Regions from separate parts of the Pseudoduganella aquatica genome, predicted to be linked through region 2. Evidence: predicted binding sites of a transcription regulator. Region 2 holds the regulator's gene; the other holds the start of a gene.

Region 1 (5,081 bases), 1.7 Mb from region 2:
GGCAGGCGTCCGCGCTGGACAGCGCTTCCGTCATATACAGGTGCAGCACCGTGCCGCCCGTGTATTTGCGTTGCAGCGCGTCCTGCTGTTCCAGCGCCTCGAACGGGTCGTCCGTGTAGCCGACCGGCAGCTGCGAGGAGTTGGTGTAGTAGGGCATGTCCAGCGTGCCCGCCTGCAGGATGTCCGGATAGCGCTTGCGGTCCTCTCGGGCGAAGCGGTAGGTCGTGCCTTCGGCCGGCGTGGCCTCCAGGTTGTACATATGGCCGGTTTCCTCCTGGAAGGCCAGCATGCGGGCGCGCACGTGGTCCAGCAGGCGCAGCGCAAAGTCGCGCCCGCGCACCGAGGTGATGTCGTATTCGTCCCGGCTGAAATTGCGTATCATTTCATTGATGCCGTTCACGCCCAGCGTCGAAAAATGGTTGCGCAGTGTACCCAGATAGCGCTTGGTGTAGGGGAACAGGCCGTTGTCCATATGGCGCTGGATGACCTCGCGCTTGATCTCCAGGCTTTGCTTGCCCAGCTCCAGCAGGTCGTCCAGCGCCGCCAGCAGCGCCGGCTCGTCGCCCCGGTGCAGATGGCCCAGGCGCGCGCAGTTGATGGTGACCACGCCCAGCGACCCGGTCTGCTCGGCCGATCCGAATAGGCCGTTGCCGCGCTTGAGCAGCTCGCGCAGGTCCAGCTGCAGGCGGCAGCACATGGACCGTATCATGTTCGGCTTCAGCTCCGAGTTGATGAAGTTCTGGAAGTAGGGCAGGCCGTAGCGCGCCGTCATTTCGAACAGCAGTTCGGCGTTCGGGCTGTGCCAGTCGAAGTCCGGCGTGATGTTGTAGGTCGGGATGGGGAAGGTGAAGGCGCGGCCCTTGGCGTCGCCCGCCATCATCACTTCGATATAGGCGCGGTTGATCATGTCCATCTCCGCCTGCAGCTCGCCGTAGCTGAACGGCATGGGCTGGCCGGCGATGTGCGGAATCTGATCGCGCAGGTCTTCCGGGCACACCCAGTCGAAGGTCAGGTTCGTGAAGGGCGTCTGCGTGCCCCAGCGCGAGGGCACGTTCAGGTTGTAGATCAGTTCCTGCATGGCCTGGCGGACGGCCGCGTAATCCAGCCCGTCGTTGCGCACATACGGCGCCATATAGGTGTCGAAGGAGCTGAAGGCCTGCGCGCCCGCCCATTCGTTTTGCAGCGTTCCCAGGAAGTTGACGATCTGCCCGATGGCGCTGGACATGTGGCGCGGCGGGCCGGATTCCACCTTGCCCGGCACGCCGTTCAGGCCTTCGGCCAGCAGCGTGCGCAGCGACCATCCGGCGCAGTAGCCGGCCAGCATGTCCAGGTCGTGGATGTGCAGCGCGGCTTCGCGGTGGGCGCGGCCGATGGGCGGCGGGTAGACGTGTTCGAGCCAGTAGTTGGCGATCACCTTGCCCGATACGTTCAGTATCAGGCCGCCCAGCGAGTAGCCCTGGTTGGCGTTGGCGTTCACGCGCCAGTCCTGCCGGTTCAGGTATTCGTTGACGGAGCTGACGACGTCCACCAGCGAGCTGCGGTCCGTGGCCAGGCCGGCGGGTTTGATGTTGTTATGGGGTGCTGCTTGGATCACAGTGCTCTCCTTGGCTACTAAATATGGTGTAGCTTCCAAGATTAGACACTGGATATAGTGTGGTCAACGGTTCCGGCCTGTGTTTTTGCTTTTCTTGATATGGCCGGGATTTGCTCCTACAAACGCCCCAGCAAAGGCCAGGGCTGCTTGCTGATGGCGACGGCGATGATATAGGCCAGGGTGGCCAGGGCGGCCAGAAACGCCGCGCGCTGTCCGGTGTGGGTGCGCGCGCGTTTGAGGGCCAGCGTGCCCAGGACGATGTAGACCACCACGGCGGTGAGCTTGGCGGCCAGCCAGGGCTGGACCAGCGGCGACTGGCCGGTGCTGACGGCGAGCATGAGGGCGCTGGCCAGCAGCAGCGTGTCGATAATCGGTGGCACGGCGCGGGTCCAGCGCCGCGCCGTCCAGCTAGCGCCGTACCACATGCCCGCGCCGCGCAGCACGAACAGGCTGACGCTGGCGCTTGCGCAGGTCACGTGGACCATCTTGAGCATGTGGTATTCCATTAAAACCTCACTCGGGAACGATGAGGAAGTCTATCAGCACCTCGCCCGGCGTGCGCGACACATAAGCGGCGCGCACGCGGGGACCGAACGCCTGGCTGATTTGGTGCAGCAGCGGCACCGGATCGTGGTCGTTACAGAAGCGCATGGTCTCGCCGGGCTGCAGCGCCTGCAGCGCGCCGAAGATGGCGGCGTGGCGGAAGCGCTTCGAGATGCCGCGCGCGTCGAAGGGATAGATGCCGGCGACGGCGGTAGGGGCGGAACAATCGTGAGGCATGGTGAATCTCCTTTTCGGGTGAGGGGTCAGGCTTTTTGAGCGGCGGAATTTGCAGCGGCGTTTGCGGCGGCTGCGGCAGCGCGCGGCTGGCCGGCGCGCAGCAGGCGCCAGGCGAACAGGGCCAGGAACAGCGTGCCGGCGGCGAAGACCACGTCGCCGGGTACGCGCATCCATACCAGGGTTTCCATCAGCGGCGAATGCACCACTTCCGGCGAGCGGGCGAACCACATGCCGGTGCTGATGCTGGCCCAGGCCTGGTAAATGCCGGCGGGCGCCAGCGACAGGAACACCATCATGGCCAGGCCGATGTTCAGGCACCAGAACATCGGCCGCAGCAGGCGGTCCGACCAGGCGGCGCGCTCGCTCATGCCGCGCAGGCAGAACAGCAGCAGGCCTATGCCCAGCATGCCGTACACGCCGAACAGCGCGGCGTGGCCGTGCGCGGCCGTCATGTTCAGGCCCTGCATGTAGTACAACGCGATGGGGGTATTGATGGAGAAGCCCAGCAGGCCCGCGCCCACCGTGTTCCAGAAGCCCACGGCGATAAAGCACAGGATGGACCAGCGGTAGTTCGCCACCCAGGGCGCGGCCTTGCTGCGCTGGTAGTTGCGCCAGGCCTCGATGCCCAGCATGGACAGCGGCACCACTTCCAGCGCCGAGAACATGGCGCCGATGGCGATGACGAAGGTCGGCGTGCCGGTGAAATACAAGTGGTGCAGCGTGCCCAGGATGCCGCCGAACAGGAACACAATGGTCTCCAGCACGATGGCGCTGTTGGCGGCGGCGGCGCGTATCAGGCCCAGGCGCACGAACAGCAGTGCGATAACGGCGGTGGCGAACACTTCGAAGAAGCCCTCAACCCACAGGTGCACCAGCCACCAGCGCCAGTATTCCACCATCGAGTAGTGGGTGCTGCGTCCCCAGGTGAGCGAGGTGGCGTAGAAGCCGCCTATGCACAGCGCGGACAGGAACACCATGACGATCAGCCCACGGCTTTCGGACGGCTTTTTCAGCGCGGGCCACAATGCGCGGCCCAGCAGCGTCACCCAGAACAGCAGGCCCACGAACAGCAGTATCTGCCAGATGCGGCCCATGCTGGTGAATTCCAGGCCCTGGTTGCCCAGCCAGAAGGCGAAAGCGCTGCCCTTGTGCTGCAGGGTGCCCAGCCAGCCGCAGGCGGTGGAACCGGCCACGATGAACAGCAGCGCGTAGAACAGCACGTTCACGCCCAGCTTCTGGAAGCGCGGTTCGTGGCCGGAGATGGCCGGCGCGATATACAGGCCGGTGGCCAGCCAGGCGGTGGCTATCCACAGCACGGCGAACTGGGTGTGGATGGTGCGGCTGACCACGAAGGGCAGCACGTCCGCGAGCGGCAGGCCGAAGAAGCTCTGGCCCTCGACCGCGTAGTGGGCCGTGATCACGCCCATGCCCACTTGCGCCAGGATCAGCGCAATCACCACGAAGAAGTATTTGCGGGTGGCGCGCATGGACGGCGTGGCCGCCAGCTTGAACAGGGGATCGGCCTTGGGCGCGGCCGGATCGGCCTCCTCGCTGCTGCGCGCATGGAACATGATCATGGCGGCGATGGCGCCCAGCATGAGCACGATGCTGGCGATCGACCAGATGCCGGCGCCCGCTCCGGGACGGTTGCCCACCAGCGGTTCGTGCGGCCAGTTGCTGGTGTAGCTCAGACCCGCTTCGCCGGGACGGTCGGTGGCGGCCGCCCAGGAGGACCAGAACACGAAGGCGGGCAGCGCCGCCAGTTCGGCCGGATTGGTGACGGAGTTGGCCGTCATGGCGTACTGGGTGCGCAGCGCGTCCAGCGAGCGCTCGTCGCCGAACAGGCCGGTGTAGTGGCGCGCCACTTCCCGCACCGCTTCGGCGCGGTCCGTGGACAGCACGATGGCGCCGCGCGCCGCGTCATAGGTATTGCGGCGCATTTCCTCCTGCACGCGCGCGTCCAGCGCGGCTTGCGCGGGCTTGGCCAGCGTGTCGTAGGATGCGCCGTGTTCGCGCAAGGCCCAGATCTGGCGCAGCGCCAGCGCTTCCCGGTGCAGCCAGTCGGCCGACCAGTCCGGCGCCACGTAGCTGCCGTGGCCCCAGACGGTGCCCAGCTGCTGGCCGCCGGCCGCCAGCCAGGCCTGCTGGCCGCGCTGCACCTGGCCTTCGGTATAGAGCACCTTGCCCTCGGTGCTGATGATTTGTTGCGGAATGGGCGGGGCGGCCAGGTAAATCTCGGCGCCCACCCAGCCCAGGACGGCAAAGGACAGGGCGCAGATGACTGCGAGCCAGGTCCATAGTTTGCGCGTGGCGTGCATGGTATCTCCTTGGAGTGGTTGATTGGAACAGGGCGATTCTTAGCCACTTGGCATAAACACGCAAAATAAATACAGCTTTTCTTGATCTGGCTTATGTCAGGCTGCGGCGGGCGGAGGAATAATGGCGGCATACCAACCGGAGCTTCGCCATGAAACTGAGCGCCTATACCGACTACACCCTGCGCACGCTGATCTTCCTGGCGGGCCGCGCGGGCCGGCCCGCCACCATCCTGGACATCGCCGAGCTGCACGGCCTGTCGCGCCACCACCTGGGAAAAGTGGTGATGGACCTGGCGCGGGACGGCCTGGTGCGCACCACGCGCGGACGCGGCGGCGGCATCGTGCTGGGGCGGGAGCCCGAGCGCATCAACATCGGCGCCGTGGTGCGC
Region 2 (5,081 bases):
CGAGCATGGGGACCGCGCTGATTTGCCGGATGGCGGCCATCACCCGCCCCCGGCGTTACGCAGCGCGATCGATGTTTCGAACACGCGCCGAACGCGCTGGCGTTCGCCATCGGGCAGCAACTGCTCATCTATGTGCACGCCACGGTCGCCATCGGCCATGCTGCCGGTGTACGCGCCGCCGAGCAGGTCGTACTTCAGCGGCACGGCGCCAACGCGGGAGTAAGCATCGCCATGCAGCAACAAGGCCGCTTTGATGCTGGCCACACGCTTCCACCACGTTTTACGGTTGAAGTCCTGTGCGCGTGCAGCGGCGGTAGCGCCCTCCAGCACCAGATCTCCATCCATTAAGTTGATGGCGCTCGCGCTCAGGTAGCGGTTGGGAATGCCGTCCGCCGGCGTGTCGGTGTCGATTCCGTATAGCACCTGGAAACTGTCCACGCCGCGGACGATGGCGTCGGCGCCCCAACTGTGCGCGCTTTTATATTTGCACCGCAGTTCGGCGACACCGTCGCTACCCTTCGCAACGTAGAAAATACTCCAGCCGCGCTGCGCTTCGCTGCCCGCCGCCGCAATGCCAAAGCCGGCGCAATTCAGCACGGAGCCGTCCGCCTCGGGCGAGCCGGAGCCGGCATAGCGCAAGGCCAGCACATCGCTGCCATTCACGGTTGCGGGCAGCGGATCCTCAATGCCGTTGCTGTTGCGGGAAATACTGGCGTCATCCAGTCCGCTGATGTTGGCGCTGCTTTCCGGCGTGGTTGCCGGCGGCACGCTAGCATCATCCCAGTTCACAAACGCGGCTTGCCGCACGGACTGGCTGATGATGGACAGCGCGTAGCGGCCGCTGTCATTGAGCCGGGCGCTTTCAGTGTGAAACGCATAATTGGCGCTGGCATTCACCAGCAGCGCGCTGGCCACCAACGTCACCAGCGAGCCCACCGCGATCGCGATCACCATCTCAACCAGGCCGAGACCGCGCTCGCGGCTGCGGCCTGCATCACCATTGCAGACGGCCTTTTTCATGGCGCCACTCCCGCCAGCACCAGCGCCACACCGGGCGCATAATCGCCGTCCACATCGCTGGCCGCCGTACCGTCCGGATTCTTGCCGCGCCAGCCAACCTTGACGACTACCGGCGCCGCAGGGCCGCCCGCGCAGGGCCAACGCAGCCGGCCACTGCTCCACATGCCCGTGTCTCGGCAGATGCGCACCCGGCCGCCGGGCAGTTGCAAAGCGATTTGCCGCTTCAAATCATACATATCCGCCTGCGCCATGGCGGCGCTGTCGCACGGTCCGGCCCAGCACTGGCGGCCGGGCGCGGCGGGAACCGGCTCGGCATGCGCGTCATAGTCCAGAGAGAGATAGGCGGTGGCGATCTGGCCCGGATTGGCGCGCAAGCGTTCGGCCATGGCGAAGGCCATTTGCGCTGCATTGCTCAGCAATTGCGATTCGTAGCGCACACGCAGCGCCACCAGCTGCATGCCGGCGGCTCCCAGCACGCCGACGGCCAGCACCACCACCGCCACCAGCACTTCGATCAGCGCGAAGCCGTGAATCCGCCGTTGCGATGCCATACGCCACCTCCGCACAAGCCGCTTGAGAGACACCCTGATTGCAAGTTAGCAGCCCATGCGCAAGCCGCTTTGACGCAGATCAAAGCTCATATAACTCAGCCTTAAAATCCCACTAGCGATTGCCTATCGTCATTGCAAGCAGGAATGAAGTGTGCCAGCGCCAACCTTCGGCAGCGGCCTTGCGCCAGATCGAAACGCGTCAGCACACCGAGGGCTAGACTGCTGTTCGGCTGCACGCTGGAATTGAGGTTCCGCACCACTAAACTACAGGATCTTGCCGAGCATACCGGCGCATTGTTGGAGCATCACACCCCCTTCGCCTTGCTTACCGCCGCTCATCTGCTGACTCAGGAAACGCATGGACTGCCCGAGCAACGGCTTGCTGCAAAATGGAAGCTGACACGATTGCTGCTGGCGCGTGACTGGGACCATCAACGTATCGTAAACTTATTCCACGTCATCGACTGGATCATGCTCCTGCCCACCGAGCTGGAAGCCCAGCTCTGGCAGGACATGGCCCAAATTCAAGGGAGACCCACCATGGAAAATTACATTCCGCGCGGCGCCAGAATCGTGATGCGGCGCGAGTTGGCTGAGGCGAAGGTCAAAGCTGCGCTAGAAGGAAGGCAAGAAGGGATGCTGCAAGGGAGGCAGGAAGGAAGGCAGGAAGGAAGGCAGGAGGGAATACAGCAAGGCCAAGCCGCCCTGCTCGCCCTGCAGCTAAGCCAGCGTTTCGGCACCCTGCCAGACGACATCACCTCCATGCTGTCCACAGCCAGCCTGAGCCAGCTGCAAGACTGGGCCAAAGCGGTCATCGACGCGCCCACGCTGGACCAGATCTTCGCCCGCCATTGAGGCGAACTAGGTTTTCGGCGCCTGACCGACTTCTTCGATGGCGTCCTGGAACTCGGCGAGGTCCTCGAAATTCTTGTAGACGGAAGCGAAGCGGATGTAGGCCACCTTGTCCAGCCGCTTCAGCTCCTGCATCACCAGCTCGCCGATATAGTGCGTATCGACTTCGCGCTTGCCGCTGGTGAGCAGTTTTTCTTCGATCGCCTGCACCGCCATGTCCAGCGAGGCAGCCGCCACGGGCCGCTTGCGCAAGGCCAGCGTCAGGGAGCCGCGCAACTTGGCCGCAGCGTACTCCGTGCGGCTGCCGTTCTTTTTGACCACGAACGGCATCACGAGTTCAATGCGCTCGTATGTCGTGAAGCGCTTGTCGCACTTGCCGCAGCGGCGGCGGCGGCGGATCGCGTCCCCCTCCTCCGACACGCGGGTGTCAAGGACGTGGATTTCTTCATGCTGACAGAACGGACATTTCATCTGGCGCCGGGCTTTCGAATATTAAAAGAGCGCCGGACCAACACGGTCACGGCGCCCTGATGTTACCAAGACAATGTTTAAGCGTAAACCGGATGCGCGTCAGCCAGCACCTTCACGGCCGCTTTCACGCGCTCGATGGTGGCGGCGTCATGCGGATTGTCCAGCACGTCGGCGATCAGGTTGCCCACTTGTTCCGCTTCGGCTTCCTTGAAACCGCGGGTGGTCATGGCCGGCGAACCCAGGCGGATGCCCGAGGTCACGAACGGTTTCTGCGGGTCGTTCGGGATGCCGTTCTTGTTGCAGGTGATGTGCGCCTGGCCCAGGATGGCTTCCGCTTCCTTGCCGGTCAGGTTCTTGGCGCGCAGGTCGACCAGGAACACGTGCGACTCGGTGCCGCCCGACACGATGCGCAGGCCGCGCTTGATCAGCGTCTTGGCCAGCACGTCGGCGTTCTTCACCACTTGCTGCTGGTATTCCTTGAACGCTGGCTGCAGCGCTTCCTGGAAGGCCACGGCCTTGCCGGCGATCACGTGCATCAGCGGGCCGCCCTGGATGCCTGGGAAGATGGCCGAGTTGATGATCTTCTCGTGCTCGGCCTTCATCAGGATGATGCCGCCGCGCGGGCCGCGCAGCGATTTGTGCGTGGTCGAGGTGACGAAGTCGGCGTGCGGCACAGGGTTAGGGTACAGGCCGGCGGCGATCAGGCCGGCGTAGTGGGCCATGTCCACCATGAAGTAGGCGCCCACGGCTTTCGCCACGGCGGCGAAACGCTCGAAGTCGATTTTCTTGGAGAAGGCGGACGCGCCGGCGATGATCAGCTTGGGCTTGTGTTCCTTGGCCAGCGCTTCCATGGCGGCGTAGTCGATGTCCTCTTCCGGCGTCAGGCCGTAGGAAACCACATTGAACCATTTGCCGGACATATTCAGCGCCATGCCGTGGGTCAGGTGGCCGCCTTCTGCCAGCGACATGCCCATGATGGTGTCGCCCGGCTTCAGCACGGCGAAGAACACGCCCTGGTTGGCTTGCGAGCCCGAGTTCGGCTGCACGTTGGCCGCTTCCGCGCCGAACAGTTTCTTCACGCGGTCGATCGCCAGCTGCTCGACCACGTCCACGTATTCGCAGCCGCCGTAGTAGCGCTTGCCCGGGTAGCCTTCGGCGTATTTATTGGTCAGCTGGGAGCCCTGGGCTTCCATCACCGCTGGCGAAGTGTAGTTCTCCGAAGCGATCAGCTCGATATGGTCGTGCTGGCGGGTGTTTTCCTTCTGGATCGCGGCGAACAGGTCTGGATCGACGGAGGACAGGGTGTGATCTTTTGCAAACATGAAAAAACTCCAAGTGAGAGAGTAAATCTGGCAGGTGGATCGAATGAGGAACGCCAATAAGCGAGGAGCAGCCTCTTCGTGCTTTCCATCGGTGGCTGCCCAGGCGAACGGCTGTTGATTTGAAATCTCACGTTCCCCGGTGGATGCCCACCTTTCGCCGATAGATCGCGCAAGCGCAGACCCGGCTTTTCGCCAGTCACGTGAGACGTAATGGAAGCCAGATTGTACTATCAACTCAGGCAATTACGCTACACTTGCCCTACTCCACCATGTCATCTATTAGTAAGGAAGCAATATGATCGTCTTCATCACCGGCGCCAGCGCCGGTTTCGGCGCCGCCATGGCCCGCGTGTTCACCGCCAACGGCCACAAAGCCATCATCGCCGCCCGCCGCATCGACCGCCTGCAGGCCCTGGCTGCCGAACTGGGAGACCAAGTCCTGCCTATCGCGCTGGACGTGACCGACAAGGCCGCCATCCGCGCCGCGCTGGACGGCCTGCCGGCCGCATGGCGCCAGATCGACGTGCTGGTCAACAATGCAGGCCTGGCCCTGGGCGTCAAGCCGGCCCACGAATCCTCGCTGGACGACTGGGAAACCATGATAGACACCAATTGCAAAGGCCTGGTCACCATGACCCACGCCGTGCTGCCCGCCATGGTGGCGCGCGGCGCCGGCACGATTATCAACATCGGCTCCACCGCCGGCGCCTATCCTTATCCGGGCGGCAATGTGTACGGCGCCACCAAGGCCTTCGTCGAGCAGTTCACCCTCAACCTGCGCGCCGACCTGGTGGGCACCGGCGTGCGCGCCACCAATCTGGCGCCCGGCCTGTGCGGCGGCACCGAGTTCTCCAATGTGCGCATG

What was found. The regulator NrdR, encoded in region 2, represses ribonucleotide reductase genes. The targets are predictions, from matches to a motif close to CACNANATNTNGTG.
Region 1: KT882_RS15575 (ribonucleoside triphosphate reductase) is a predicted target of NrdR. The motif match lies at 1,641-1,654, and genes of this name have one in related genera.

The regions. Positions count from the first base shown of each region.
Region 1 is NZ_CP086370.1:3,480,402-3,485,482, forward strand. It holds gene KT882_RS15575 (ribonucleoside triphosphate reductase) at 1-1,591, opposite strand, end outside; gene KT882_RS15580 (SirB2 family protein) at 1,711-2,088, opposite strand; gene KT882_RS15585 (DUF2249 domain-containing protein) at 2,108-2,374, opposite strand; gene KT882_RS15590 (nitric-oxide reductase large subunit) at 2,401-4,692, opposite strand; gene KT882_RS15595 (RrF2 family transcriptional regulator) at 4,842-5,081, shown strand, end outside.
Region 2 is NZ_CP086370.1:5,181,667-5,186,747, forward strand. It holds gene KT882_RS23150 (pilus assembly PilX family protein) at 1-40, opposite strand, end outside; gene KT882_RS23155 (PilW family protein) at 40-1,020, opposite strand; gene pilV (type IV pilus modification protein PilV) at 1,017-1,571, opposite strand; gene KT882_RS23165 (DUF4351 domain-containing protein) at 1,716-2,426, shown strand; gene nrdR (transcriptional regulator NrdR) at 2,433-2,894, opposite strand; gene glyA (serine hydroxymethyltransferase) at 2,972-4,216, opposite strand; ZMP/ZTP riboswitch at 4,307-4,426, opposite strand; gene KT882_RS23180 (SDR family oxidoreductase) at 4,512-5,081, shown strand, end outside.